One region of the Geomicrobium sp. JCM 19037 genome, then DNA from elsewhere that is predicted to be linked to it. Evidence: riboswitches for the same ligand, from Rfam matches in the RefSeq annotation. Region 1 holds a riboswitch; each other region holds the start of a gene.

Region 1 (10,049 bases):
TATCATAATACTCGAGCGATTATCGAAGGATGGAGCTTCATTTCCGAAAGAAGTACAATTCAAAGCAACAAACGACGAAGAAATGCAACTAACTGTCTCTAGTTTCAAACTTGAAAACGTGATGAACTACAGATTTTTTGGCGATCAACTCATTGTTTCTGAGCCAACCTTCCAAAGTATAAGGGAAAATATTCAAGTCGGGGAATCCGCAGAGGAGTTGACTTATGAGACGTTTCAGTTGTTAGATGCTGACCAGTCAGATGTCGCTTCTGATATCTTTCTGGGAAATATAGACAATGATTTGTTTATTACTGACTTCCATACTTCCTATGAACAATCTATTCAAACCTTCGGTCTACTCATTTTTATCGCTGGCTTTTTAGGGATTGTGTTTCTCCTCTCTACAGGTAGCATTTTGTACTTTAAACAAATGACAGAAGCTGAACAAGAAAAAGGGCATTATCGGACACTGCGTCAACTCGGATTTCAAGTGAACGATATTATGAAAGGAATTATCCGTAAGCAGCTTTTTGTTTACATCATTCCTCTAGCAATTGGGTTATTACACGCTGCTTTTGCTTTAAACGTAGGTTCTGTTCTAATTGTCGCAAGCATGCTTACCCCAATTATTATGAGTATGGCAGCTTATATTACGATCTATTTGATGTTTACCATTCTGACCATTCGTTATTACAGAAGCATCGTTCGAAAAGCTTTATAGAAAGGAAAAATAGTTATGAAAAAAAGATGTTCATCTTTAGTCTTATTTCTCTTGTTTTTATCGCTAGTGCCTACCTATTCTTTCGTGAAACAGTGGATCGTTATAATCCTCTAATAGAAGCAGAATACGTCTACGTCGAGATCCAAGGCGAGCCCGAAGAAGATAATGGAAGATATAAATACTCAATGCAAGGGGTTACTGAGGGCAACGAGACAAAAACAGTTGTATTTACGACGAGCACTCCACTTGATCACGGCACGTATGTAAGAGTACTTGCTAAAGGTACGTTTGCAGAAGAATATGAGTTTATTGAAGAAGAACATATGCCGGTACATTGAGGGGAATCTAACAGTGGTACAAGTGGTTTAGGGAACAATAAAAACCCTTGATTTTCAGTGCCGAGAACATCATGGGTTTTTGAAACCGTCGTATAGGAAAACGCGTAAACGCAACAAGCGCGTCTTTTTCAAAGGTAGCTACTCATAAAAACTAATTGCATTATTATTAATATCAACGACTGTAAAATCTGTTTCTCCCCAAGGCTGCGTTATTAAATGACCGTTAGGATGGATAATGTTCTTTTCTTTATAGTCGTCATAAAACTTAGCAACGTCTTTAACCCGAATACGACAACTTTGTGCAATCAATTGTGATACGCTATCTGTTGTAAACCACTTAAAAATGTGTAGCTCTACTTTGTCATAGGTTAAAATCGCATACTCCTCATCACTGTATATGAGTGTAAACCCCAACTGATACTCATAGAAAGTAATACTTGATGTGATGTTATGAACTGGTAGTTTTGGAATTGCATGTATCATTTTCAAATAGATCATCCATTCTTTGAAGGAGCTTTCTAAAATTTAAGAAAGCCCCTCCCTTAATGTATTACCGACTCAAGGTCAGATATGATTGGTGGGATATTCGAATTCAAACCATCATAACTTCGCACAACTTGGCCTTCGTCGTTAATTAAGAAGAAGTCGGTCGTATGAATAATATCGGGATCTGCTGGATCGTTTAATACAGTAGAGTGAAAAGATTCTTCAACAAACTGTTCAATCTCATTAGGGTCGTACCCAGTTAAGAAGTCCCAGTTTGAGAAATCTACATTGTACTGCTCCCCGTATGTTTGCAAGACGTCAGGGGTATCGGTGGCTGGGTCGACAGTAAAAGAGACAAAGGATAATTCGAGTCCTTGTTCCTCAGATGCTTCTTGGATTTCAGCCATATTTGGCGTCATCATGTTGCAGATCGTCGGACAGTCGGTGAATGTCATCGTCGCTAACCAGTATGAGCGTGAAAATCTTCGTCAGTAACAGCCTCTTCGTCTTGGTTCACAAAAGAAAACGATGAAACGTACAAGGATTGTTCACTGAGGTCGCGAGCAACCTCAGCCGTTGTTTCATTGGAAGGCGTGAAAAATGACGCACACCCCCCAAGTATGAGACCTACAAGTAGAGGGAGAACATAGGTGAAAGACTTTTTCATGTATTTTCACTCCCTTTCTCGTTGTCCTCGTCTACATATTCTGGGAGTTCGATTTGAACGACGGTCCCGACGCCTAAGCGTGAAGATACGGTAAATGTCCCTCCGTGTTTCTTAACAATCTCATCTACAATTGCGAGTCCAACCCCACTACCCCCATCAGATCTTGAACGGGCACTGTTGACGCGGTAAAATCGTTCTTTAATATGCTGAACTTTCTCCTCTGGAATACCGACACCTTCATCTAGAATGGTGAAGAGATAGCGATTATCAAATGTTTTTAAAGTAACCTGTATGGAGGATGATTCGTCAGAATAGTTTATGGCGTTATCCAATAGGTTGCGAACGACTTGTGCTAACCTCTGCGTGTCACCATGTATGATGCAACTGTCATCAATGTCCCGGTGAATAACAATGTTCTTCTCATCGGCAACTTGTTCAGCTCGATTCAAAAGATCATGAACAATCTGGGCAAAAGCTACCGGTTCAAAGTGGAGCTCATACGTATCACTTTGTAGTTTGGTAAGATCTAATAGGTCATTGGCTAAATGAAGCATCGATTCCGCTTCCTGCCGAATAATGGGAATCCCGTCTTCACTTTTTATTATCCCTTTTTCAATTCCTTCTGCGTACCCTTTAATGTAACCAAGAGGTGAACGTAATTCATGAGATACGTTACCGATGAATTCTGTACGGTTCTTTTCTTCCGACTGAAGTGTGCCTGCGAGATGGTTTAACGATTCACCAAGCTGGTTGATTTCATTGGTTTTGGACGTGGCAGTTATGCGAGCATCATACTCACCATTTGCCATCCGTAGAGCGGCTCTTTCCATTTTCTGAATCGGTGTAATCATTTCTTTTGATATTAATTTCCCGGTTATAAAAAATAAAGTGACGAACATGAAAAGCAAACCTAAGCCTACAGTACGAAGTCTGATAGAGGTTCGTAAATGCTCGTGAGGGGTTGGGACAGTAAGATCATCCCTGTGAATTGTTCATTTTCTATGAGAGGAACAACGACACCGAGCACTTCTTGGTCGTAGCTTGGGTGCGTACGAATAATTTCGATGTTTTTTCCAGATAGCAATTCGTTCTGCTCGTCCGAGGTAAAGAATTCAATCATAAGGTTGTCTCTGCTATCGGGTTCGAGTAGAGGGTGCTCTTGATCAAAGTAGAACACATCGGCACCGGAGCTTTGGTCGGTCCATTGCACACGCCACAAAAAGGAACTCTCTGAGTCGTATCCATAATAGATGGATGCAAGTTCTTCTCCCGACTCAGTCAGTGATTGAATTTGTTCGTCGACATATAGCCGTTCATATAAGTACGAGGCGACGTATACGCTGAGTAGCGCTAACATAAGGAATACAGCAATGAGCGTTATCCAGATGCGTGTTCGCAATGAGTGGTGGCGTTTATTCATGTTTCCTTTTGAAATTTGTAACCCACTCCCCAAACGGTCTGTATTAAATGTTTCGCGGATTGTAGTTTTATTCGTAATGTTTTTATGTGTGTATCTACTGTTCGCAAATTCCCCTCTGTCATATCCTTATCCCAAAGCAATTCGTGAAGGTGGTCTCGAGAAAATACTTGCGCAGGTGTTCGGCAAGAAATACTAACAGATCAAATTCTTTCTTTGACAAGGAAATATGCGCTTTGTCATTCGTAACGGTTCGTGACTCGACATCAATAACAAGGTTGTCCACTTTAATGAGCGTCCGCTCGTTTTGATGACCTAAACGTCGAAGAACTGCGTGAATTCTAGCTACGAGTTCGTCTAGGCCAAACGGTTTGACAATATAGTCATCCGCACCTAATTGAAGCCCCCGTACTCGTTCTTCTTGCTCCCCACGAGCGGTAAGCATAATGATCGGAATGTCTGATCGGTGTCTAACTTCTTGGCACAGTTCAAAGCCGTCCATACCCGGCATCATTACATCCATAATGACAAGATGGATCGACGACGTGCGAAGTTTTTTAAGGGCAGCCAAACCATTCGTTGCACGTTCGACGTTGTATCCGTTTGATATTAATACTGAAGTTACGAGTTTTAATAATGGCTCCTCATCGTCTACGACGAGAATCGTCTTTCGTTCACTCATGGTAGCCTCCTTCTCTTTTCAACTGCATTATAGCTAATTTTTCACTAGATTGTACAACGTGATGAGTTAGTAAATGTTTCTACTTGTAGTGTACGCACGATTTGTGAAGAAATTGTGTGGCATAAAAGCCAGAATTGAAGATTTCACATAGACTTCACAACGCTTATTTAGGATGGATATACATGCGGTAGGGGTCTCTATGGAAGGCAAACGCTATCAAAACCGTTAGGCCACTACATCGCAGAACAACGAATAATCTTTACAAAAGAGGTAGATGAGGGGAGCGTACCGATGGCAAAAAAATCAAAACAGATGAATGTGCAAGTAATATGGCGCTGGCATTTATATGCAGGTCTACTATTGGTTCCTTTTTTACTCGTACTAGCGATTACAGGGGGAATTTATCTTTTTAAATGGGATATTGAAGCTGCAATCTATGCTGATTATTACGAAGTAGAAGCGTCTGGAGAGACGCTACCACCTGAGGAGCAAGTAGAAATTGCAGCGGATGAACACGGCGGAGAAGTGGTTAGATATCGGCCTGGGGAAGATGCCAATCGCTCTGCTGAAGTAGGAATTGTTGATGAAGCGGGTGAGTCGTTAACGGTGTTTGTCAATCCTTATACGGGGTCGATTCTCGGTACGTTGCAAGATCGCGATCGTGTGATGGATCGGTTGGCTGACTTACATAGTGAACTTATGGCAGGTACAACCGGGGATCGAATTGTCGAACTCGTCGCTTGTTGGACAATTATTATGATTGTGAGTGGCCTGTACTTATGGTTTCCTCGTAAAAAAAATAAAGTTCAAGGAGTGATCGTTCCCCGCTTTAGAAAAGGTAAACGCACACTCATTCGTGATTTTCACGCGGTGCCAGCATTTTGGCTTTCCGGAGATGATTTTCTTACTCGTCACTGGCTTATTGTGGACCGGCTTTTGGGGGAATGGGGTTCAACAACTAGTGACGAGCACAGGTGCAGGGTATCCACCTTCAATATGGGTTGGTTCTGCTCCTGAATCTGAAGTCATATCTGAAGATGTAGCTGATGTGAGTTGGGCTGCAGAAAACCTGCCTGTACCAGAATCACAATATATTGCAGGATTTGAACAAGTATCCATTACCGAAGTGACGAGGGTGGCAAAACAGCTCGATATTCATCCGACATATGATGTCTTCTATCCAAGTGGACAAGAAGGGGTTTTCACACTTTCTGTCTTCCCGCACCGAGCTCAAGATGAAGCAACCGTTCATATCGATCAATATAACGGCGCGGTTTTGGCCGATTACCGATACGATGATTATGGAACGATAGGTAAAGCGATGGCGCTTGGCATTACGATTCATAAAGGATTACAATTTGGGTTTTGGAATCAGATAGCCGGACTGCTCGTTTGCGTAGGATGGTAGTCATGATTATAAGTGGGTTTTGGTTATGGAAACGCAGGAAGCCAACGACCCATTCTGGTGCACCGAGATCAATCCGAATTACCGAAGCGAGAGGAATATTAACGATTCTCCTCATCTTTGCCGTCATCTTCCCACTTGTTGGTTTGTCTCTTGTCGTCGTTTATCTCATTGATCGCTACATCATTCGAAAGAGCAAAACGTTGCGAACATGGCTCAATGTTCAAGAGGAGGAACACCATGCGTAGAGGAATGATCGTGGGCTTCCTACTAGTAATGTTGTCGGGTTGTTCAATGGTGGAACGGTTCGTGGACGCCAACAATCATGATGACTACAATGACAGGGCAAGACTCGTTGTAGATATGATGACAAATGAGATTGTCACCGCAAACGAACAGCAACGGCTCTCTGTTCAAGTGACAGCAGACTACATTCCTGTTGTTGATGCAGAACATGTCGGTATCCGCATTTGGCCGGTATTAGCAGGGGAAGAAGAAGCAGATGAGTACGAGCTTTTCCACCATACGATGGGCGTGTATGAAACAGAAGTAGAAGTCTCTCGGGAAGGCCTCTATTACGCGGAGGCCGTCGTAGAAATCAATGACCAAAAGCTACGACCGAAAAAATATTTTGCCGTCGGTCGTCTCTATCAAGAGGAAGTACTTTTGTTAATGGAAAATGGATCAGAGGAATCGGGAAATGAAGATCATAGCGCTCATCACTAGATAAAAAATTTAAAAGGCAGTTGACAAAAGAAATTTTTTCTATATAATAAAAGAAAATTCATAACTAAATATTTCTTATCCAGAGAGGTGGAGGGACTGGCCCTTTGAAACCTCGGCAACAGGCTTACTCTTAAGCACTGTGCCAATTCCTGTAGCATGTATGCTGCGAAGATAAGAAGAGCCTAAACGGGATAAAGACCAACCATCCTCTCTTCTTATTTTAAGAAGGGAGGATTTTTCGTTTCCAAAAGGATACGGTTGAAGAGATTTTTATCGTTAAAACTAAGTAAATTTATATGTTAAATAAGAATTTGTCGTTAGAGGGGAATGTAGATGATTACATTTGAAGACGTATCGAAAATATACGAAACAAAAACAGGTGCAATTCATGCGTTGAAAAACGTGAATGTCACGATTGATAAAGGAGAAATACATGGTGTTATCGGCTTGAGTGGGGCAGGGAAAAGCACGCTCATTCGTTGTGTGAACCTTATTGAGCGTCCAACATCGGGGCGCGTGCTCGTAGATGATATTGACTTGAGTCAGAAATCGGGGAAAGAACTTCAAAACCAAAAACAAAACATTGGCATGATCTTTCAACATTTTAATTTGTTGCAATCCCGGACGGTGTTTCAGAACATTGCGATGCCGCTAACCTTACAGAAGAAGTCGAACAAGGAAATAACAGAGCGTGTAGAAGAGTTGCTCCAGTTTGTTGGTTTGGAGCATCATAAACATCATTTTCCAGAACAGTTATCAGGTGGACAAAAGCAACGAGTGGGTATTGCTCGTGCGCTTGCTTCAAACCCATCGATCCTGTTGTGTGATGAAGCAACATCCGCACTCGACCCGGAGACGACAAATTCGATTTTGCAGCTCATTAAAGAAATTAATAAACAATATCAAATTACTGTGCTACTCATCACGCATGAAATGTCGGTCATTCAACAAATTTGTGATCGGGTTTCGGTCATGGACGATGGCGAGATTGTTGAGAGTGGTTCTGTTATCGATGTTTTCTCTAAACCGCAAGAAGAAACGACGAAGAAGTTTGTAAAGTCAGTATTTCAAGCCGACATCCCGAGTCGCGTTATGGAAACTGTGAAGACGCAAGATGAGCATTCCAAAGTGATTCAGATTGAGTTTATTGGTTCGTCATCGAGTGAACCGATTTTATCGCAGATGGTAAAGAAGTTCGGAGTTGATGTGAATGTACTGTACGGCAATATTACCGAAATACAACAAGTGCCTTTTGGACATCTCGTCATTCAAATCCAAGGAGAAGAACAAGCGATCGAGCAGGCCATTGACTTTGTATACGAAAACGACCTTTCCCTAAAGGAGGTGGCATAAATGTTAGAAATGCTACCGTCTGCAATTCAGCCGAATATTACGACCGCTCAACTACTGGATGCTTTATATGAAACATTGTATATGGTAAGCATCTCTCTCGTATTTTCGGTTCTAATTGGCGCGGTGTTAGGCGTGATTCTCGTTGTCACAAGAGATGGGCATATCCTTTCATCACCATTCATTTTTAACCTTTTAAATCCAGTCATTAATGTGTTGCGTTCGATTCCATTTATTATTTTACTCGTTGCAATTATTCCGATAACTCGTGCCATTGTTGGTACGTCGGTCGGAACGACGGCAGCCATTGTGCCCCTTGTTGCCTATGCGGCACCGTATGTTGCCAGACTCGTCGAGAACTCATTGCTTGAAGTTGAACCTGGAATATTGGAGGCGGCAGATGCGATGGGGGCTTCAAAAGTACAGGTGATTACAAAGTTTATCTTACCTGAAGCGATGGGCTCGCTCATCCTTACGATTACGACGGTAACCATTGGTCTCGTTGGGGCGACTGCGATGCTGGTGCGATCGGAGCTGGAGGAATTGGCGACGTTGCGCTCACATACGGTATCAGCGGTTTGATAATATGACGATGCTCATCACTGTCGTTCTGCTCGTCCTAATTGTTCAAGCGGTACAAACATCAGGTAATTATTTTTCGAGAAAAGCAAGAAGAAGATAAAACAGATAGAGGAGAATGTCATAATGAGAAAACAATTGAAATTCGTAGGGGTAACACTTACTGCAGCGGCACTCGTTGCGTGTGGCGATGATGAACAATCACAAACAGAGGCAGGAGCGTTTAGCCTGATGACCCGTTAACAGTAAAGATTGGCGTGAGCGGGACCGACACGCCGCAGTGGGACTATATTGCTGAACTTGCTGAAGAGGAAGGCATTGAGATTGATTTAATTCGTTTTAGTGATTATGTGCAACCGAATATCGCACTTGCTGAAGAGGAGATTGACGCCAATGCTTTTCAAACCGTTTCTTACTTTGACAACTTTAAAGAAGAGCATGGGTTTGATCATTTAGAAGCCATTGCAGCGACTGTGCTCGCTCCTTTAGGCTTGTACAGCGACGAGTATGAGCGCGTGGAAGACATCCCAGAAGGGGCTGAAATTGCCATAGCCAATGAAGTGACCAATCAAGCGAGAAATCTTATGCTTCTCGAAGAAGCCGGGCTATTAGAGCTAGAAGACGATTTCGGGGTAACGAGTGGGCTTGATGACATTAAAGAGAATCCTTTAAACCTAACACTCACACCTGTTCAACCGGCGAATGCGCCTCGCATCATGGCAGACATTGATGCCGCAATTATTAACAACGGAATCGCTGTAGATGCAGGTTTAAGCCTCCTGATGATGCCATTGCCATTGAAGATGAGACGGCTACGCCTTATATCAATATTATCGCTGCACGTGAGGACAATGCTGATGATCCAGCGTTGCAAAAGATTATCGACATTTACCAAAGCGAAGAAGTTGAACAATTTATTTTAGACGAGTATGAAGGTGCAAGTATTCCGACATTTATTTCAGTCGAAGAATTGCTCAATTACCCAAAATAGGAGGTCATTACGATGACGAGAGAAGCGTTAAAACAAACCATTACCGATTACGCAAAAGCGCACCAACAAACCTTTATTACCATTAGTCAGCAAATTCATGCACGTCCGGAATTAGGAAATGAAGAAGTGTATGCATCTGCACGATTATCTGAGCAATTAGAACGTGAAGGGTTCTCCGTCCAACGAAACATTGCGGGACACTCGACTGGATTTATTGCAAAAAAGTCATCTGAAAAACCAGGTCCAACCGTATACTTTCTTGCCGAGTACGATGCGTTGCCAGAAATCGGGCATGCTTGTGGCCATAATATCATCGGGACGACGAGCGTATTGGCAGCCATTCTTCTAGGGCAAATTATTGAAGAAATTGGAGGTACGGTGGCTGTTGCTGGAACGCCTGCAGAAGAAGGTGGAGATAACGGCAGTGCAAAAGCAAGTTTTGTTAATCGAGGGTACTTTGATGATGGCGATGCCGCAATTATGATTCATCCGGGCAAAGAGACGCGCGTGTCTGGTCATTCTCTAGCGGTTGATCCTGTTGATTATCATTTCCACGGACGAACGGCTCATGCATCTGCAACACCTGAAAAGGGAATTAATGCCCTCGATAGTGTGATTCAATTATTTAATGGTATAAACGCATTGCGCGAGCATTTAGCAGACGATATTCGAATTCACGGTGTTATT
Region 2 (10,049 bases), on a different contig from region 1:
TTAATAAACAAACCCGTTGGTGCAGTTGGTGATGTTGTTACAAAGTTCGTATCAACACCTTCTCCACGAATGGACTGAAGTAAGTACTGGCCAAGTTCATCATCCCCAACTTGGCTCATCCACCTTGCAGAGTGCCCTAACCTTTGAATGCCAATGGCTACATTGGACTCTGCACCACCGTGGCGCTTTGTAAACGTATGCGTGTATCGAAGTGGGCCTTGCGACCCCGCTTCAAAAACGACCATCGTCTCTCCAATCGTTACTACATCCATAGAAGCCTCCTAATCGTGTGAAACCGTCTTTCCTTTTCTATTTTTAAATAACTTCATAAATAACGGCGTGAATAACGATAAAATGGCTAATACAATAAGGGTTGCTGCAATTGGACGTGTAGCAAAGATCATCATACTGCCTTCAGACATCGTTAACGCACGGCGAAATTCACTTTCTGCCATCGGTCCTAAAATGAGCGCAAGAACGATTGGTGAAGCAGGGAACCCATGCTTTTTCATAAAGAAGCCGATGATTCCAGCCCCAAGAACAACGTAGACATCAAAAATGTTGTTATTAATGGCAAACGCGCCGACTGTGGAAAGTACGAGAATGATCGTAATCATTAATGTCTTCGGAACGAGTAGCACTTTTGTAAATAAACGAATGCCTAATAGTCCAATAATGACCATTACGACTGCGGCAACAAGCATACCCGCAAACAAGATGTAGATTAACTCACCGCTCGTTTGAAAGATTTGCGGACCTGGTTGGATTCCTTGAACAACAAAGGCACCTAACATGACTGCGGCTACTGCATCACCAGGAATTCCTAATGTTAGTAGCGGAACCATAGCTCCACCTGTTACCCCTTGGTTTCCAGACTCAGCAGCTGCAATCCCTTTTGGATTCCCTTTTCCAAACAGTTCCTTATCTTCTTTTTTCGCAAAACGCTGGGCTTCATTGTATGAAACAAAGGCAGCGACGTCTGCACCTGCACCTGGAATAATTCCGATTAAGGACCCTAAAATCGATGATTTCGTCATTGTCGGAAACAGCCTAGGCATTATCCGCCAATTCGTTTTTAGCAACTTGGCCGTCACTTTTAACGGTCCGCCTTTTTCCTTAAAGTAATCGTCAGCCATAATAAAAGCTTCAGACACCGCAAATAGACCAATCATAATTGGGATAAAATCAAAACCTTCTAGCAGTACGGGTTGATCAAATGTATATCTCGGATAACTCGTCATCGGTCCATACCAATGGTTGCAATCAAGAGACCGACTACCCCAGCAATTAACCCTTTCACGAGCGATGCCCCAGCAATACTAGAAATAATACTAAGACCAAATAAAGCTAAACCAAACATTTCAGGCGCACTAAAACTAAGCGCAATGTTGGCGAGTTGTGGGGAAAGAAAGATCAACATGAGGACACTAATAATTGACCCAAACCCTGAAGCAATGACCGCAACATTTAAAGCCGTTCGCGCATCTCCTTTTTTGGTCATTGCATAACCGTCCATTGCGGTTGCTGCCGCTGCTGGTGTACCGGGTGTGTTTAATAAGATCGCAGCAATCGATCCCCCGTAAATGGAACCGAAGTAAATCCCAACTAACAACAATAACCCTGGTATAGCTTCCATACCAAACGTTACAGGTAAGAATAAAGCAACACCCATTGTAGCCGTCAAGCCTGGCAATGAACCGATGATTACACCTAGCAAAACCCCTGTAATTAATAATATCAGAATCATGGGATCTGCTAAACCGAGAAAGCCTTCCCACAGGTTCATCTAAAACCCTCCTTAATAAAGCACCCCATGAGGAATAGGAACATTTAACAATTGTTCAAATGCATATGAAACCGTAACTGGCAACAAAATTGCTGCTGGGACGATAAAATACCAACGACGTTCACCGAGAATAAGTAAATAACCGACGGTAAACAACAGAGTAGAGACAACAAACCCGATCGGTTGAACTAGAAACACATAGACACCAAATATTATCATAATAAGAACAACATTTATGTTCATTTTGCTATTTGACTTGGCGGGTGTTTGAAAGGCTAAAATAATGGCAAGCACAAGTAACAACACACTCAAAACTTGTGGGAAAAAGGCGGGACCTGGTGCGGTCCCGCTCGATGAGTTGAAACTTTGAGCCATAATAAAAGCAGCGACTGCAAACACGAGTAATAATAGGCTAATCACGTGGTTAGCATGAAGTTTTTGCATCCGGCTCGTCCCCTTCTATTAATCTAAATCTAAGGAAGGAATCAATTCTTCAAATAATGAATTTTGGTCGTTCATCAACTCTGTAAATCCTGCTGGATCTTCATAACGATATCCGAGTTGCAGCGTATCAATTCGCTCGATAAACTCTTCATTTTCGGCTGTAGCTGCTGCAGCGTCAGCGAGGACGTCAACAACCTCATCAGGCGTGTCTGCAGGCACTGTAATCCCTCTCCACGTACCAATAGACAGATCAATTCCAGATTCGCTTAATGTCGGCACATCTGGTAGAGCGTCCACACGCTCGTCCGCCATAACAGCAAGGACGCGTAAATCTCCGCTTTCCACTTGGTTAATCACTTCAGCTGGACTCACACTAACGGCATCAATATGCCCACCTAATAAGTTGTTCACTGCTGGAGCAGCTCCTTCAAACGGCACATGGTTAAAAGAACCATCGATTTCTTGCTCTAATGCTGAAGCTGCCAAATGCCAGATCGCACCTGTTCCAGAGTTACCGATTTGCAAATTCTCACCAGACTCTACCGCTTCAATAAAGTCGTCAATCGTTTCGTATTCAGAATCCGCTTGCACAGTGATAGCAGCTGAGTCTTCATTAAGAAGAGCGACAGGTTTAAAATCTTCTTCATAATTTAAGTCCGCTAATCCACTATGAGGAAGCGTTAACAATTCGACCGTCACGAGTGTCATTGAATGCCCGTCCGCAGTACTGTTTGCACCTGCTTGCATACCTACTGCACCACCGCCACCTTCACGGTTTGACACACTGACAGACTCACCAATTTCATCTTGCAAATAATCTGCAAAAGCTCTTGCTACCAAATCTGTTCCGCCACCCTCAGCATAAGGAACAATAACTTCCATTGAACTACTTGGGAAATTAGCCGCAGCATCTTCGCCGTTCGCATCTGTTGAATCGTCCCCGCCACATGCTACAAGACCTAATACTGGCACAAGCATTCCTAAACTTAGAAAATATTTTTTCATTAAAACTTCCCCCTATATTCTGTTTCACTGCACCTTTGTTCCTTATTGCGGAACGCTGTTCTTCTTAAATGAGATAAAGAAATCTATTGGTATCCTAATTCTTTCGATATTCTCCCGCACGTCGCTGTTAATAATCCAATCACTTCTTCGAGTCTTTGATCATCCATACGGTCCAACGGACCTGTAACACTCACACCATGATTGACCTCTCCAAGATGATTAAAAACGGGCGCTGCTACACACCGAATGCCTCGTTCGTGTTCTTCGTTATCTACGCTATATCCCAAATCTTTAATACGTGTAATGGCATCTTTTATCTCTATTTTTGTCGTTAATGTATGCTCTGTGAATTTCTTTCGACTCGTCACATTTTGGAAATAGTGTTCCAATTTCGAATCGGTTAGATGTGATAATAATACTTTCCCTACACCGGTACAATGCATAGGTGCCCGACGCCCGATCCTTGAATAGATTCGAATCGTATTCGAATGATGTTCTACTTTATCCAAGTAAACAACTTCAAAGTCTTGTTGTTCAACGAGATGGACAATCTCATTTGCTTCTCTACTCAAATCATCTAGAAACGGCCTCGCAATCGCCGTAATTTCCATTTGTTTTAGAACATATTGTTGCATTTCTAAAAATTTTAAACCTAACCGATAATTACCATTATTCGGTTCTTGCCTTACGTAACCATGATCTTCCATACTACTGAGAATGCGGTGCACTGTACTTTTTGCCACCCCTAAACGATGGGATAATTCAGTAACACCAAGTCCAAAATGATGATCTTTCAACAAATCTAATACGCGCAAGGCTCGGTCGATTGATTGTATCATCATCCCCCTCCTGTTCTTCATTAAGGAACGCTGTTTCACTTTTTCTAAAACGAATTATAGCCCTAGGTGAAAGCGGTGTCAACAAAATTCGACATTGTTTTTTGACGATTCCATTCTTAGTGGCTTGCAGAGTTTTTCTTCTTTCTTTGTAGGTAAAGGGTTAAGGCATGTACCACTTAGCATAAATTCCCAAATTAAACGAGTTCATTTATTTTGCATCGCCATGTAATCTAATCGGCGGTGACGAAATGCCGCAATGACCAATCAACGTACTTTGTTTAAAATGAAATGCTACTACTTATTGATTTCCAATGCTGGCGGATCGCTTGTGCTCTGGAAGTTTATGTGCATAAAACAAGGTTGAAGTTTGATTTAGAAAATGAACGTTCATAGATCGTCCATTATGAGGTGAACTGTGTTGTTTTGAAGCGACCTATATAGAATGAAGATTTTCCTGATTAACGCTGTTGGTTGTTAGGTTGGAGGGGTAGCGCGATGCTGGGTGCCATTTTGCGCGTAAGTTTGCCTAGTTTACCAATTTTGGCGCTCATTCAGCTAAACTCCTGCGCAGTTTGTTCCAACTGGAGCGCAGATTCAATGCCCATAAGCAAGCAACCTGTCGGCCCCAGCGGGGCCGAGGCCAAATCGGACTCGGTTCGGTGCGGTTCGCGCCGACGTCTTCGTAGCACAAGGGCGACATCGGTTCGATGCTGCTCCTGGCTACGGTGTGTGGAAAAAAGTCCAAATGCCCCATATCTTCATATTTGTGACATTTGAGAAAGAAAAACCATGATTTTAAACGTGAATTCGCACATAAACGGTGTCAACTGTCACAAATCGTGCAATTTGTGACAGTTGCATGCCGAAAGTGCCCGGTTTGAGGCTGGATTGTCACATACGTGACCGGTCATCACATGCTTGTGCGAGGTGGTGGGCCTCGGTGAGGACTTTTCACCCTTCGGCAAACGTTTTTCGTGTTGCCCCTAACCCTTGCAGTGACGAACAACGATCGACAACGAAGCTGTCGAAGTGCAACGAGATGAATTTCAACACGCAATATGCAAACACTCAACCGCAAAGACCGATCTCAGTCATCCGATTCAATGAATTTCTTAAGTTCAACTTATATAGATCATCATGAAAACGATCTAGATCGACCAGTATCTGGAAAAAACCAGCGTTTTAACACGATCTAGATCGTTCCGGGGGTGATCTAGATCACCGACATCTTAAAAATACCCAAATGTTATACAACGAGTAGTTTTTGCTCACAAACACGATGGCAACCTTGGTTGAACTGGAATGTACACGCAACTTTTTTCGTATACTCGGGTGTCAGGAGTTCCGGCTAGCATGGCTCAATCGGGAAATGAACGTGACGCGCTGTGTTATTTTTATAACGTGAATATATAGTATAAGAATTTCTCCATCAGAGGGTAAACGATCTTGTATAAATGGCATGACTACTTTGTTTCTAGCCTACATTCATATAAAAAAGCCCAGCCACTGGCTGAGCTTTTTGTTTAGATTCCTGATTCTGCTTTTAGCTGATCTGCTTTATCAGTACGTTCCCACGGAAGATCAACGTCTGTTCTTCCGAAATGACCGTATGCAGCTGTTTGCTTGTAGATCGGTGTTCTCAAATTGAGCATGCGAATGAGCCAGCCGGTCGCAAGTCAAAGTGACGGTCAACGAGTTCGAGTAAAACGCTCTCCGACACCTTTCCGGTACCAAATGTATTGATGGAGATGGATACAGGTTTGGCAACGCCAATTGCATACGCAAGTTGTACTTCACATTTGTCGGCAAGTCCAGCGGCAACGAGGTTCTTTGCGACATACCGCGCGGCATAAGAGCCAGAGCGATCAACTTTTGTTGGGTCTTTACCAGAAAAAGCACCACCACCGTGACGAGCAAAACCACCATACGTATCGACAATAATCTTTCGTCCAGTTAGGCCAGCATCACCTTGTGGACCACCGATGACAAACCGCCCTGTCGGATTAATAAAGTATTTTGTTTTGCTGTCGATCCATTTTTCTGGTACAACCGGACCGATGACTTCTGCTTTAACATCCTTTTCAATTTGTTCGAGGGTCACTTCAGGATGATGCTGGGTCGAAATAACGATCGTATCAACGCGTACTGGTTCATGATTGTCGTCATATTCAATCGTCACTTGTGTTTTTCCGTCTGGGCGCAAGTAATCCAAGACGCCATCTTTTCGTACTTTCGTTAGTTGTCTTGCAAGACGGTGAGAAAGCGAAATCGGCATTGGCATATACTCTGGAGTTTCATTATCTGCATAACCAAACATTAACCCTTGATCTCCCGCACCAATTTCATCAATCTCTTTGTCGGTCATAACGCCTTCGCGTGCTTCTAACGCTGCATTAACACCTTGAGCGATGTCTGGGGATTGTTCATCAATGGCAGTAATAATTGCACAAGTCTCTGCGTCTAGACCATATTTTGCCCTCGTGTAGCCAATCTCACTCAACGTTTCTCGTACGATCTTCTGAATATCGACGTATGTGGTCGTCGTAATTTCCCCTGTCACAAGAATAAGTCCCGTATTCGCTACAGTTTCACATGCAACCCGGCATTCGGATCATGGGTGAGAATTTCATCCAAAATTGCATCAGATACTTGATCACATATCTTATCTGGATGCCCTTCTGTCACTGATTCAGATGTAAAAAGCCTCCGGCCATTTGCTTCCATGTTTGTTTCCTCCTCAAACAATTCCTACTTACTCTATATGTGTAGATCCTTAATTCGTGCCGTTTGAACATGAAAAAGCCCCTTCACCTGTGAGGAAGGAGCATTACATTTCACCTTTCGCCTCTTATCTTGCAGAACACAAAGTCGTGTTTTGCCAGGTTGGCACCATTCCTGCACTCGGCAAGTGGTTGCTGGGTTTCATCGGGCCTGCCCCTCCACCTTCTCCTGATAAAAGCCTACTTGAATAATATAAAGGTTATATAGAAGAATTGCAAACGAGATGGCTTCTTTTATTGTGTTATACCATTTATAAGAATTTAGCTAATTTTACAAAGTCCATCCTTACATGTACTGCCAATCATCGGCCGATTCGCCGCAATTTTTTCATATAGCTTTTTGCCGATGGGTCGTATTGGAGTTTTGGACCCAAAGTATAACGGCGTGCGAAGCAGCGGGTGCAAACGTAAAAGCCGAATGACACCATCATACCCTCCGTACACATACGTATCATCAACGAGTACGTACATCTCTCGTTCAAAATCGGCGTATCGTGCAAAAGGATAGTGTTTTTCTAAGTTTTCTTCGCGCGTAGACACCCATTTAACTTGGCGAAATGTGGCATATTTTTGCAACTTCTCCTTCGTGTTTTGACAAAGTGAACAATGGCTATCATAAAACACAACACATGCTTTCATCCAAAATCGCTCCTATCTTGTTTTTTACACAATAATCATGGCACATTTGTGAAATTGAAAAATAGTATAGACTATAAGTTAAAATGTGTTATACTAATTTCAAATTCACACTTTCGTATCGTGAACAATGTGAGAAAGGATTTTGCCAATATGAGTACCGTATCTTTTGAATCTGCCTCCAACATTTATTAAAAGGGGAACACGTTGAACAGGACCTTCCTGAGTCCAGATTAGTAGAAAGAGCGCTCTCACGCAACGAAGGTGTGCTAACGAAGTCTGGAGCGTTTGCAGCAACCACTGGTTTGTATACGGGTCGATCCCCGAAAGACAAATTTATCGTTGATGAACCGACTATACATGAAGACATTGATTGGGGTGTCGTAAATACCCCTGTAGAAAAAGATGTGTTCTCTTCTTTATATCGTAAAGTTGTTCACTATTTAGGGCAACAAGAAGCGTTGTTTGTGACACACGGCTATGCCGGAAAAGATAAAGATTATCGTCTGCCCCTGCGTGTGATCAATGAGTTTGCTTGGCATAATTTATTTGCCCGTCAATTGTTTATTCGTCCTGAACAAGGGGAAACGCCAGCGGAGGAAGAGAACGGTTTTACGATCGTATCTGCCCTGGGTTTAAAGCAGACCCAGCCGAAGACGGAACACGTTCTGAAGCGTTCGTTCACATTTCATTTGAAGAGCGCATTGTCCTCATTGGCGGAACAGAATATGCCGGTGAGATGAAGAAGTCCATTTTCTCAATTATGAACTTCTTGTTGCCTGCTCAAGATGTATTGCCGATGCACTGTTCTGCAAACACGGGTAAAGAAGGTGACGTCGCTTTATTTTTCGGGTTATCTGGAACAGGAAAAACGACGCTATCCGCAGACCGTACACGTTTTCTTATCGGTGACGATGAGCACGGCTGGTCAGAAAACGGCGTGTTCAATATCGAAGGAGGTTGCTACGCGAAAACGATCAACCTCTCAAAGGATAAAGAACCTGACATTTATGACGCCATTCGATTCGGGGCTGTTCTCGAAAACGTCGTCTTAGATGATGAAAGTCGTGAGCCAGACTATGACGATGGATATTACACGGAGAATACAAGAGCTGCTTACCCGTTGGAACACATCCAGAACATGCTTCCACAAAGTATGGCAGGTCACCCAAATACAATTGTATTCTTAACAGCTGATGCTTTTGGTGTTCTTCCTCCAATTAGTAAACTTACAAAAGAGCAAGCGATGTACCATTTTTTAAGTGGATATACGAGTAAGCTTGCGGGTACAGAGCGTGGCGTTACAGAACCTGAAGCGACTTTCTCAAGCTGTTTCGGTGCACCATTCTTGCCACGACATGCTTCTGTTTATGCGGAAATGCTCGGTGAGAAGATTGATCAGCATGATGTGAATGTATTTCTCGTTAACACTGGCTGGAATGCAGGCGGCTATGGAGTGAGCGAACGAATTCCACTTAGCTTTACAAGAGCGATGGTGCAAGCTGCGCTTGAAGGGGAGCTTGACCACGTTGATACGACTGCTGATCCGTTTTTCGGACTGCATATTCCTACCCGTGTACCTGGTGTACCGGATGAAGTGTTGCAACCAAAATCTACATGGAACGAATCAGCAGAATATGACGCAAAGGCAAAAGAGCTGGCTCGCAAGTTCAAAGAGAATTTTGCACGCTTCTCTCACGTGTCTGATGACATTCGAAAAGCAGGACCAACATTTGAATCATAAATAATATCTGTACAGCTGTTTGAATTCATCTAGTGATGGGTTTGAACAGCTTTTTTGTGTTTAAAAATCCCGAGATGTTTTCTCAGATAAACAAACACCCGTCTATACAATCCGCATATGATAGGTGTATTGAAACATTTTGGGGGAGAAGATCATATGAAAAAATCATATCGACGACTGGTTGCTCCGGTTTTAGCGGTGCTGCTTCTTAGTGCTTGTAGCACGGACTCAGAAACAGAAACGGTAGAAGTTGCAGAAGTGACTCGCTCGATTTTTTATGCGCCGCTATACGTAGGGGTTGAGGAAGGCTTCTTTGCCGATGAAGGCTTAGATATTAACATTACGACGACGTGGGGCGGCGACACAACGATGACCACGTTGCTAGCAGACAGTGCGGATGTTGCTTTAGTTGGTTCGGAAACATCCATTTATGTTCACGCTCAAAACCCAAGTGACAGCGTCGTCAACTTCGGGGCTTTAACACAAACAGATGGAACCTTTTTAGTATCGAGAGAACCGATTGAAGACTTCACATTTGAAGACTTACGTGGCAAGGAATACCTTGGTCAGCGGCTGGAGGAATGCCACAGATGGCCGGAGAATACGCACTTGCTCAAAATGGCATTGATGTTGATGAAGATGTAACCCTTGACCAAAGCATTGATTTTGCCAATATTGCAGGTGCATTTGCATCAGGGTCTGGAGATTTTGTTCAACTCTTTGAACCACAAGCGACTGAGTTTGAGGAAGAAGGATTAGGTTATGTCGTCGCAAGCTTTGGGGAAGAGTCAGGCATTTTACCGTATACAAGTTTT
Region 3 (10,049 bases), on a different contig from region 1:
ATATTCCCTGCAAATGACGTGTCGAACGTGTTTCGTGATAACTACGAATGTACGCTAGCAGATCGTACCTCTACTTCGCCTGTCCACTGGATTTTTCAGGAAGGTATGTTATATTCAAATTTATACGTACATAGGTTGAACGGGGGAGGCGAAGACATGATAACGAAAAATGATGTATTGCTTCTAATTGATATTCAGAAAGGGTTTCACAACCCGAAGCTGGGATCACCTTACGATTTGGGTGCTGTTGAAAATATGAGAGATTTACTGAAGCTATGGCGAAAAAACAAAAGCCGTGTGATTCATATCCAACATACTCCAAAAGAACGAACGTCTTTATTTCACCCGAGTAAAGAAGGACACGACTTTATGGATGGATTTGTCCCGGAAAATGATGAAATTTGCATTCAGAAGCCGACGAACAGTGCGTTTATCGGCACTGATCTTGAACAGGTGCTCAACGATAACCATCCGGAAAGGGTGTATGTGATTGGACTAACGACTCCTCATTGCGTTTCAACGACAGTGCGAATGAGTGGGAATTTAGGCTTTTCAACGGTGATAATTGAAGATGCGACGGTTTCTTTTCCAATTGGAGAGTACGATGGGGAAACGGTTCAAAAGCTAACAATTGCTACACTTAAAGATGAATTCGCGAGTGTAAAAACAACTGAACAAATCAAGGAGTCGTTTACGATTGAAAACGAGACAGATGGCGGTCGCCCTCATCAACAATCAACAAGGTGAATATTTGTTTCTCAAAAAAAGGAATGACCACGACTTTCTTGCCGGTTTCTATGTGCCGATCGGCGGTCATATTCGGCCCGAAGAGCTGATAAACGTGAAACAGGCGTGCCTTCGTGAAGTATATGAAGAAACTGGTTTGGAGCAAAAAGATTTACACAATGTACAATACAAATATTTGCTCGTCCGGTACGTTGATGATGAAATTCGTTTGCAATATGTTTTTACGATGTCGACCCTTGGAACCCCGACATCGAGTGAGGAAGGCGATCTCTACTGGCTCACATCTGAGCAACTACTAACACGACGCGTGACGCCTCCGATTAAAGCAATGGTCGAGCATTTTGAACGGGATGGCAAGGAGACGAACGACATGTTTGTTGGTACGCTAGGAACTGGCGGATGGATGCAATGGTCGACATTAATTGATTGTTGAATGTTGTCAAAAGACGTGGAAATTCGATACAATTGGTAAGAGTTTTCAGTAAATGCGAAACCTTGCAGTAGAAAAGTACGTAACAAGAATAAAAAAGGAAGGTGATTATTTTGGACATCGTATTTATTTTCATTATTTTAGGTGTTGTCGCTGCACTTGTCCTAATCTTTGGACTTATCGGTTTTATCTATGTGAAGAGACGTTATAAAACAGCGACGTCCAATGAAGCACTTATTATTACAGGTCCGAATTTAGGTGACCCAGAAAAGGACAACCGCATTTTCCAAGACGATAATGGAAGAAGTATGAAAATTATTCGTGGTGGTGGCAACGTTTAAAGTTTTTCCAAACGAGTACGCCTGTTGATTTAAATTCATTTCAAATTAAACTGACGACACCAAAAGTGTACACTAGCCAAGGGGTACCTGTTGTTGCAGATGCGATTGCTTCCGTAAAGATTGCAGATTCTCTTCACGGTATTGCAAACTATGCAGAACAATTTCTCGGTAAGAAAGAAGGAGAAATTGAGCAAGAAGTTTCAAAAGTACTCGGTACGAACCTTCGTGCGATTTTATCAAAGCTCTCAGTTGAAGCGATTAACAATGATCGTGAATCTTTCTCTCATCAAGTTCAAGACATCGCTCAAGTTGAGCTCGATAACATGGGTTTTACGATTACATCATTCGGCCTTGATGATTTACGTGACGCCGATGAAGAGAACGGATACTTAGAAAATCTCGGTCGTCCGCGCATTGCTGAAATTCGTAAGAAAGCGGACATGGCAGAGTCAGATGCAGAAAAAGAAACGAGAATGTACAAAGCGAAAAACGATCAAGAAGCGAAAGAAGAAGAAAATACACGTGCGACGACCATTGCTGAATCACAAAAGAACAAAGATATTAAAGATGCAACATTCAAACAAGAAACTGAACGGGCACGAGCGCAATCTGAGCAAGCGTATCAGTTAGAACAAGCCCGATTAAATCAAGAAGTGAAAGAAGAAGAAATGCAAGTGCAGTATATCGAACGCCAACGCCAAGTTTCACTTGAAGAAGAGGAACAAAAACGACGCAAGGCACAAGCCGATGCAGATGCGTATGACATTAAAGCAAAAGCTGAAGCAGAAGCTGATAAAGCGAGAATTGACGGTGAAGCAGAAGCTTCCATTCAACGTGCCGAAGGTTTGGCCCAAGCGGAAGTCATCCGTGAGAAAGGCCGTGCAGAAGCCGAAGCGAAAGAACTCATGGCCGAAGCAATGGAGAAGTACGGGGAAGCCGCTATAATGGAAATGATGATTCGCTCGCTACCAGACATTGCAAAAGAAGTTGCTGCCCCACTTAGCAAAATTGACGGCTACAAAGTCATTGATATGGGTGGCTCCGACTCCAAAGGTGGTGCTCATAAAATTGCTGGCAATGTAACGCAAACGATGCTCGGTGTGCAGGAAAGTTTGAAAGAAGCAACGGGAATGGACCTAAAAGAGATGCTCGAAAGTTTCGTTGCTCGTGGCAATTCTAGCGTAGGCAATACCGTGCGTGAAGGTCAACCTCAGTTTGCTGCAGCTAAAGACGAAACTGCGGCAGAAGCCGATGCGAAAGCAGAAGAGTCGTCCGAACCGGAAGCGTCAGAAGACACGTATTCCACATCAGCAGAAGAAAACCTTGAATCCTTTTATGACCGTGACAAAAACGACTAGAAAGTCTCATGCCCGTGTTGAGGTTTGTTCTTAACACGGGCATTGTTATGAGCTTTCGAGAATGGAGAAATGTGTAATGAAGAAAGAGGATATTGAACAACTTATTAGTCAAGATGAATATATGGTGAAATGTTTACGCACAGTCCGAAAGCTAAACTTACCTGATTGTTGGATCAGTGCAGGCTTTGTTCGAGCAAAAGTGTGGGATCATTTGCACCAATTCTCAAAAAGAACAGAGACGGACGATGTGGATGTCATTTATTATGATCCCGATCACGTCACGGAGTCGTTTGAAAAGCAGATCGAACAGAAACTGCACACCGCCTGTCCGGATGTCCCTTGGTCTGTCAAAAATCAAGCGCGTATGCATACGCTTAACGGTACAGACCCATATGAATCATCGCTCGATGCTGTCAGCCAATATCCTGAAACCGCTACTGCCGTTATGGTGAGAATGACAAATGCTGGCGCAATTGAGCTCGCTGCCCCTCATGGCATCTCTGACTTGGTCAACTGTGTAATAAAACCAACACCGATGGCAAAAGAACACCCCAGCGTGCAGTCGGCTTACAATCATCGGGTCAAACATAAAAAATGGGACAAGCGTTGGCCACAAGTGCGTGTAGAAAGATAAGAGGCGAGTAGGTTGATCAAGGAATATACACATTATAAATGTAAGTAATTTTTAATGAGATTTTAAGGGTAGCTGCATAAATCGGTGTCAGATTTGTTTTTCGTACGCGTGTGGACATAATCTATGTAAGTTGAACGAAAGAATTTCTTCATAAACCTATGGTAAACCAACCGATAGAGCTTTAAAGTTCAACATCATCAAAGATAATCGTACACTATAGACGTAGCAATGAATGGTTTCTATGACTGCCATTGACATTCAAAGTGTATGAATAGCGTTCATGGTCATTACTTAGCAAACTTAGTTAACACTGTCGCTTTTTCAGTATCGTTGATTGGAACGAAAGGAGATCACGCTTGTGGAAAAAGGACCGAGACGAGACCCCACAGGTCGTAAGCAGTTCACTGAAAAAGAGGAGTTAAAATACGTGTAACAGTGTTTAGCTTGATATATATAGAAAATTCCATAGATAAGGGTATATGATGGGATAATTTGCGATTGCAATGCTTCATGTTCTTGAAATCCCCACTCGAGCTGGACCCGCTGGTTCACTTTGACGAGTAGTTTAGAGAGTGAGATGCATTTTTCAGCGCCAAAGATCTCACGGATATTGTCCCTCAGCAGATATCAAAGCAAAAAACGCAAACACGCCCAATATAGGGGTGTTTGCGTTTTACTATTCACTTTCTGTCGTTTTCGGTTTTTTTGAACGAATAAATAACGCAATGACGAGAGCAATAATCGCAAAGATAAACCCGAATGAGAAGCTTTGTTGAGCACCGATTGTGAGTGCTTCAATTTGCTGTGCAGCAGTCGGATCTTCAATGCCTGAGAGCGCATTACTTCTGCCTGTTTCCATAATAGAAATAAAGATGGCAGCACCAATCGCACCAGAAACTTGCATGAGTGTATTAAAGATCGCCGTACCGTGCGGATACAAATGCCGTGGTAAGTGGTTAAGTCCGTTCGTTTGCGCAGGCATCATAATCATCGCGACAGAAACCATCACAAAAATGTGCTGAATCGCAAGTATCCACTCGTCTACACCTGGGGTGGAGAATCGATACGTGAATACGGTGATGACGAGTAAAATGGCTCCAGGAATAATGATTGGGCGCGGACCAACCTTATCAAAGATTCGCCCATGATCGGAGACATCGCCCCGTTTATAATCCCACCAGGTAACATAATGAGTCCGGTAGCAATGGCTGTGAACAGTAACGCAGATTGCATATAAATCGGCAGAACGAGCATGAGTGCAAACATCGTCATCATGACGAGCATGACAATAATTAAACCAAAAGCAAACATCGGGTAGCGGAATACACGTAAATCCAGAAGCGGATCTTTCATTTTTATCTGGCGGAATGCGAATGCGGCCAGCCCGATAAACCCTGCAGCAAGCGAGGCGATGACAATTGGGTCTGCAAGTGAGGAATCGCCTTTACCAGCGGTGCTAAATCCGTACACAATTCCTCCAAAGCCGATCGTAGACAATAAGAATGAAAAGAGATCAAGTTTTGGCTTTGAGGTTTTCGTGACGTTCTTCAAGACGAAGTAACCGAACACTAGAGAAAATAGGGCGATTGGAATCACAAGAAAGAAGATCCAGCGCCACGATAATCCTTCAATAATAAACCCAGAGACAGTAGGCCCGATTGCTGGAGCAAACATGATGACAAGTCCCATCATACCCATTGCTGCCCCACGCCTTTCTTGGGGAATGACAGCAAGAATGACATTCATGAGTAACGGAATCATGATCGCGGTCCCGACCGCTTGCACAATACGTCCTATAAGAAGGAAGGCAAAGGTTGGGCTAAAACCGGCGACAATTGTACCGAGCGTAAACAGTGTCATCGCCGTAATAAATAGTTGTCTCGTTGTGAATCGTTGAATGAAATATGCAGAAATTGGAATTAAGATTCCGATGACGAGCATATAGCTAGTCACGAGCCATTGAGCTGTACTTGAGTTCACGCCCAAGTCTCCCATAATGCTTGTAAAGCCACGTTAAGAATCGTTTCATTCAGGATCGCAACAAAGGCGCCTGAAAGAAGAACGGCTAATATCGGTATCGGTTTTACATTCGATAAGTCTTCCTTTATTTCAGCAGTTGTTGGTGCATGTGCCATAGCCGTCCCTCCTAAAAAATATATATGGCTTGAATCAGCAAGATGAATCGTACCATGATTATTTACGAAACGCAATCGTTTCGAAACAGTTTCGTTTCGTAAATTTGCACTCTGTATATCCTGGTGATACGATGAAATGACTATAGGAAGAAGGAGGCTTGTCATGAGTGCGATTGAAAAGAAGAAGGGACGCCCTTTGGACAAGAGTCGGGATCGCATCATCATGCAGTCGGCACTAGAGCTCATTGGAGAACACGGATATGAACGTGTATCGATGGACCGTATTGCTCAGCACGCAGGCGTAGGAAAAGCGACGATCTATCGAAGGTGGACGTCAAAGACACATCTCGTTATTCAGGCCATTTCAGACGTGAAGCCGTTTGAAGAGATCTTACAAGAAGTGGAGCAATTTAATGATTTACGGGATCAATTGTTTCATCTAATGGCGTCTAGCTTTCGAATCGAAGATGAATCGATTCAACGTGCGTATGCAGCGATTGGAAGTGCAGCTTCACAAAATCAAGAATTAGAACTTGGGTTACAGCAAGGGTATTATCACAAGTTTCGGCTTGCTTTCTTCGCAATACTCGACCCTTACATGTACCCTAATCCAGCACTTACGCTGGAACAGTTAGATTTAATCGCAGATATCGGACCTTCAATGATTCATTACCGTACGATCGTGACGAAGAAAACGATTGATGCGAATTATATTTATCAGATTATTGATGAGTTGATTTTGCCTAAATTATGCCATTGAAAGAATAGTTGACAACATCGGTGTGAGGGTGCTAAGATTCAAACATCAACTAAATATCCTTATCTGGAGTGGTGGAGGGACTGGCCCTGTGAAACCCGGCAACCGGCAAGCAATTGCAATGGTGCCAATTCCTGCAAGGTTGCAAATGCCTTGGGAGATGAGATGGAACGTACGATTAACCTTTCTGCTCATCTTCTAGCAAAAAGGTTATTTTTGTTTTATCCAAACGAAACGTATGCTTGTTTATTTTTTTCGAACTTAAAATATAGTGAATAGGTAAGGATACTTGGAATAGAATGGATAGGGGGTGCATCAATTGATTCAAATGAACAATGTGTCAAAGTCTTTTGTGACGAAAGATGCACACATTCATGCAGTAAAAGACGTGAACTTAACGATAGAATCAGGAGAGATCTTTGGCATAATCGGTTATAGTGGTGCTGGAAAAAGTACACTTATACGCCTTCTTAACCTTTTAGAGGCGCCTTCATCGGGAACGGTGAAAATTGCCGATTACGACATGCTGAATTTAAAAGGACGTGCGCTACGAAAGGCGAGGCAAGAGATTAGCATGATTTTTCAACACTTTAATCTCCTCTGGTCGCGGACGGTTCGGGAAAACATTGCGTACCCGCTAGAAATTGCCGGTGTACCAAAAAAGAAACGAAATGAACGAGTGGACGAACTCATTTCGCTTGTCGGCTTGGACGGTCGAGGCGGTGCATACCCTTCGCAACTGAGTGGCGGACAAAAGCAACGCGTTGGCATTGCTAGAGCACTTGCGAATGACCCAAAAGTATTGCTATGCGATGAAGCGACATCTGCACTTGATCCAAAAACGACGTCTTCGATTCTCGAGCTTCTTTATGAAATCAATCAGAAGCTAGGATTGACGATTGTGCTCATCACTCATGAAATGCACGTCATTCACAAGATTTGTGGGCGAGTTGCCGTCATGGAAGATGGAGAAGTCGTCGAGCAAGGAGGAGTGCTTGATGTGTTCAAACACCCTAAGAAAGAAATTACTCAAGCGTTCGTGAAGCAAATTACAGAAACCGATGGTTCATTAGAAGTGATTGAGGATCAATTGCACGATGAAAAAGGTACAGTCGTGAAGTTGACTTTTGTAGGTGACGAAACGGAGAAGCCTGTTGTGTCTGATCTCATTCGCAACGTAAACGTTGACGTGAATATTTTACAAGGGAACATCGCACGCACGAAAGATGGGAGTTATGGTTCATTGTTTATCTCCCTTGAAGGAACCTCTGACGCAGTAACAGAAGCACTTGCCTATATTGAAAAGCACCATGTTCAGGCGGAGGTGATGAATGATGGGTGATGAATTCCTCAGTAATGTCAATTGGGATAATATGCTCGATGCCACGTGGGAAACAGTTTACATGAGCGTCATCGCTATTTTCTTTACATTTATTCTCGCATTGCCCTTGGTTTATTGCTATTTTTGACATCAAAGAAACAGATATGGGCGAACCCTATCATTAATTGGATTGTCGCTGCGTTTGTCAATGTGTTTCGTTCCATTCCTTTTATCATTTTAATTATCTTACTCATACCGTTTACGGTTGCAGTACTCAACACGATGCTCGGGCCACAAGCTGCACTACCGGCATTGATTATTGGAGCCGCTCCCTTTTACGCAAGGCTCGTTGAGATTGGTTTGCGTGAAGTAGATAAAGGGGTTATTGAAGCTGCAAGATCAATGGGCAGTAACCAGTTCCAGATTATATTCAAAGTGTTACTCCCAGAATCAATGCCAGCGCTCGTCTCAGGGATTACCGTCACATCCATCGCACTTGTTGGTTATACAGCGATGGCCGGAGTGATCGGTGCTGGTGGTTTAGGGGATCTTGCGTTTCGAGATGGTTTCCAAAGAAATAACCCTGAAATAACGTTTATTGCAACGATTATCACACTCGTTATCGTCTTCATCTTTCAAGGTATTGGAGACGTTCTAACTAGAAAATTAGATAAAAGATAGGGGAGAGTTTGATGAAAAAGTTTTACACCGCAATTGCAGCAGGATCGTTAACGTTAGCCTTAACGGCATGTGGCACTTCTGATGAAGAAGGAACAGACGAATCAGCAGGAGATGCACCAGAAGAGACGGAAGAAACTGGGGATGAAGGCGATGATGAAGCAGCCCAAGATGGCGAAACACAGTCACTCGTTGTCGGTGCATCAAACGTTCCTCATGCAGAAATTCTAGAATACGCCACAGACCTACTAGAAGAAGAAGGCATTGAATTACAAATCCAGACATTCAATGACTATGTAATGCCAAACCAAGCCCTTGACCTTGACGAGTTGGATGCCAACTACTTCCAACACATTCCGTATTTAGAGAGTCAAATTGAAGAACACGGATACGATTTTGAGAACGTCGGTGGTGTTCATATCGAACCGATGGGGGGATACAGCCAAGAGTACGGATCATTGGCAGACCTTCCTGAAGACGCACATGTTATTATGAGCGACTCTGTCGCTGACCACGGCCGCGTATTAAGCTTGTTTGAAGCCGAAGGATTAATTACCATTGCTGATGGCATCGATCCAATCTATGCAACGATTGATGATATTGACGAAAACCCGAATAACTTTGACTTTGATCCGTCGTACGAAGCCGCTTTACTTCCACAAGCGTTCGATGTCGGTGAGGGCGACGTCGTGTTCATTAACTCTAACTACGCCATTGATAACGACCTAAACCCTGTCGATGACTCCATTGTCGTCGAGAGTGGTGAAGATAACCCGTATGTGAATGTGATCGCTGTGAAAGCTGAAAATCAAGAGGACGAGAACATTCAAACACTCGTGGACGTTTTGCAATCTGATGATGTGAAACAATTTATTGAAGATCAGTATGAAGGTGCCGTCCTTCCGGCTGAATAATGAGAACCCCTCCAAGCTTGGCAGCTTGGAGGGGTTTTGTTGTGTCGTCCTTAGGTTGTGTATAGGCATAGCAAGGTGCCTGCCAATAGAATCTAAGCCGTGCTTGTTTTGGCTCGATCAGTGGTTGCTTTTTGTCTCACTAGTAGCAATTATGTGGGTTAACGCCCAAATATACCTCTTTGATATTGTTGAGGTTTTTCTTACTTTTTGTTGCGGTATAAATACATCGTTAAAGGTGCGAAGATTACGATGAAAATTGCCGATGTCAGGAGAACGAGGCCAATCTGTTCAAAGGTCCCAGTTCCATGCATCCAACTCCGTACGGCATTTGCTAAAACGGAGATGGGGTTTACCTCTACAAAACCTTGAAGCCATCCTGGCAGCGTGTCTGGATCTACGAAAACGTTACTTACAAATGTTAGTGGAAACAGAATCATCATGCTAACCATCATTAACGATTTGTCTGAGCGCATAATAAGACCGAGCGTTGTCCATAGCCATGATAAGCTGAATGAGAAGAATAGGATGAGGACGAGAGCAACCAATACGCCGGATACGCCCCCTTCCGGTCGAAATCCTAAGATGAGACCGAGACCAATCATAATGAGAGAAGCTAATGTGTATCTCACAACGTCAACGAGCAGCGCACCAATCAAAGCGGATGGCAGCCAGATTGGCAAGGTGCGGAAGCGGTCAAAAATTCCTTTTCGAATATCATTATTTAGATCTAAACC

Evidence for each region. Region 1 has a riboswitch for S-adenosylmethionine ahead of JCM19037_RS12110 (methionine ABC transporter ATP-binding protein). Riboswitches for the same ligand answer to the same signal wherever they lie in the genome.
Region 2: another riboswitch for S-adenosylmethionine. It lies ahead of metK (methionine adenosyltransferase); the one in region 1 lies ahead of JCM19037_RS12110 (methionine ABC transporter ATP-binding protein).
Region 3: another riboswitch for S-adenosylmethionine. It lies ahead of JCM19037_RS11500 (methionine ABC transporter ATP-binding protein); the one in region 1 lies ahead of JCM19037_RS12110 (methionine ABC transporter ATP-binding protein).

The regions. Positions count from the first base shown of each region.
Region 1 is NZ_BAWZ01000019.1:45,689-55,737, forward strand. It holds gene JCM19037_RS27310 (ABC transporter permease) at 1-721, shown strand, start outside; gene JCM19037_RS12075 (YxeA family protein) at 748-1,059, shown strand; gene JCM19037_RS12080 (bleomycin resistance family protein) at 1,198-1,548, opposite strand; gene JCM19037_RS22865 (SCO family protein) at 1,602-2,000, opposite strand; gene JCM19037_RS22870 (hypothetical protein) at 2,006-2,212, opposite strand; gene JCM19037_RS22875 (HAMP domain-containing sensor histidine kinase) at 2,209-3,111, opposite strand; gene JCM19037_RS22880 (hypothetical protein) at 3,129-3,632, opposite strand; partial or broken gene JCM19037_RS12095 (response regulator transcription factor) at 3,629-4,311, opposite strand; partial or broken gene JCM19037_RS12100 (PepSY-associated TM helix domain-containing protein) at 4,624-5,719, shown strand; gene JCM19037_RS27315 (hypothetical protein) at 5,722-5,964, shown strand; gene JCM19037_RS12105 (FixH family protein) at 5,957-6,442, shown strand; SAM riboswitch class I at 6,515-6,620, shown strand; gene JCM19037_RS12110 (methionine ABC transporter ATP-binding protein) at 6,776-7,795, shown strand; partial or broken gene JCM19037_RS12115 (methionine ABC transporter permease) at 7,796-8,474, shown strand; partial or broken gene JCM19037_RS12120 (MetQ/NlpA family ABC transporter substrate-binding protein) at 8,629-9,362, shown strand; gene JCM19037_RS12125 (M20 family metallopeptidase) at 9,375-10,049, shown strand, end outside.
Region 2 is NZ_BAWZ01000034.1:17,483-27,531, forward strand. It holds gene JCM19037_RS16830 (sugar kinase) at 1-272, opposite strand, end outside; partial or broken gene JCM19037_RS16835 (tripartite tricarboxylate transporter permease) at 282-1,786, opposite strand; gene JCM19037_RS16840 (tripartite tricarboxylate transporter TctB family protein) at 1,799-2,230, opposite strand; gene JCM19037_RS16845 (tripartite tricarboxylate transporter substrate binding protein) at 2,249-3,235, opposite strand; gene JCM19037_RS16850 (IclR family transcriptional regulator) at 3,319-4,074, opposite strand; partial or broken gene metK (methionine adenosyltransferase) at 5,598-6,798, opposite strand; SAM riboswitch class I at 6,920-7,033, opposite strand; gene JCM19037_RS16860 (thiol-disulfide oxidoreductase DCC family protein) at 7,116-7,493, opposite strand; partial or broken gene pckA (phosphoenolpyruvate carboxykinase (ATP)) at 7,664-9,234, shown strand; partial or broken gene JCM19037_RS16870 (ABC transporter substrate-binding protein) at 9,391-10,049, shown strand, end outside.
Region 3 is NZ_BAWZ01000018.1:12,884-22,932, forward strand. It holds gene JCM19037_RS11470 (cysteine hydrolase family protein) at 157-747, shown strand; gene JCM19037_RS22800 (NUDIX domain-containing protein) at 698-1,180, shown strand; gene JCM19037_RS29370 (hypothetical protein) at 1,291-1,518, shown strand; gene JCM19037_RS11480 (flotillin family protein) at 1,569-2,876, shown strand; gene JCM19037_RS11485 (nucleotidyltransferase family protein) at 2,953-3,510, shown strand; partial or broken gene JCM19037_RS11490 (MDR family MFS transporter) at 4,187-5,645, opposite strand; gene JCM19037_RS22805 (TetR/AcrR family transcriptional regulator) at 5,809-6,405, shown strand; SAM riboswitch class I at 6,462-6,569, shown strand; gene JCM19037_RS11500 (methionine ABC transporter ATP-binding protein) at 6,722-7,744, shown strand; partial or broken gene JCM19037_RS11505 (methionine ABC transporter permease) at 7,737-8,404, shown strand; gene JCM19037_RS11510 (MetQ/NlpA family ABC transporter substrate-binding protein) at 8,416-9,315, shown strand; gene JCM19037_RS11515 (ABC transporter permease) at 9,516-10,049, opposite strand, start outside.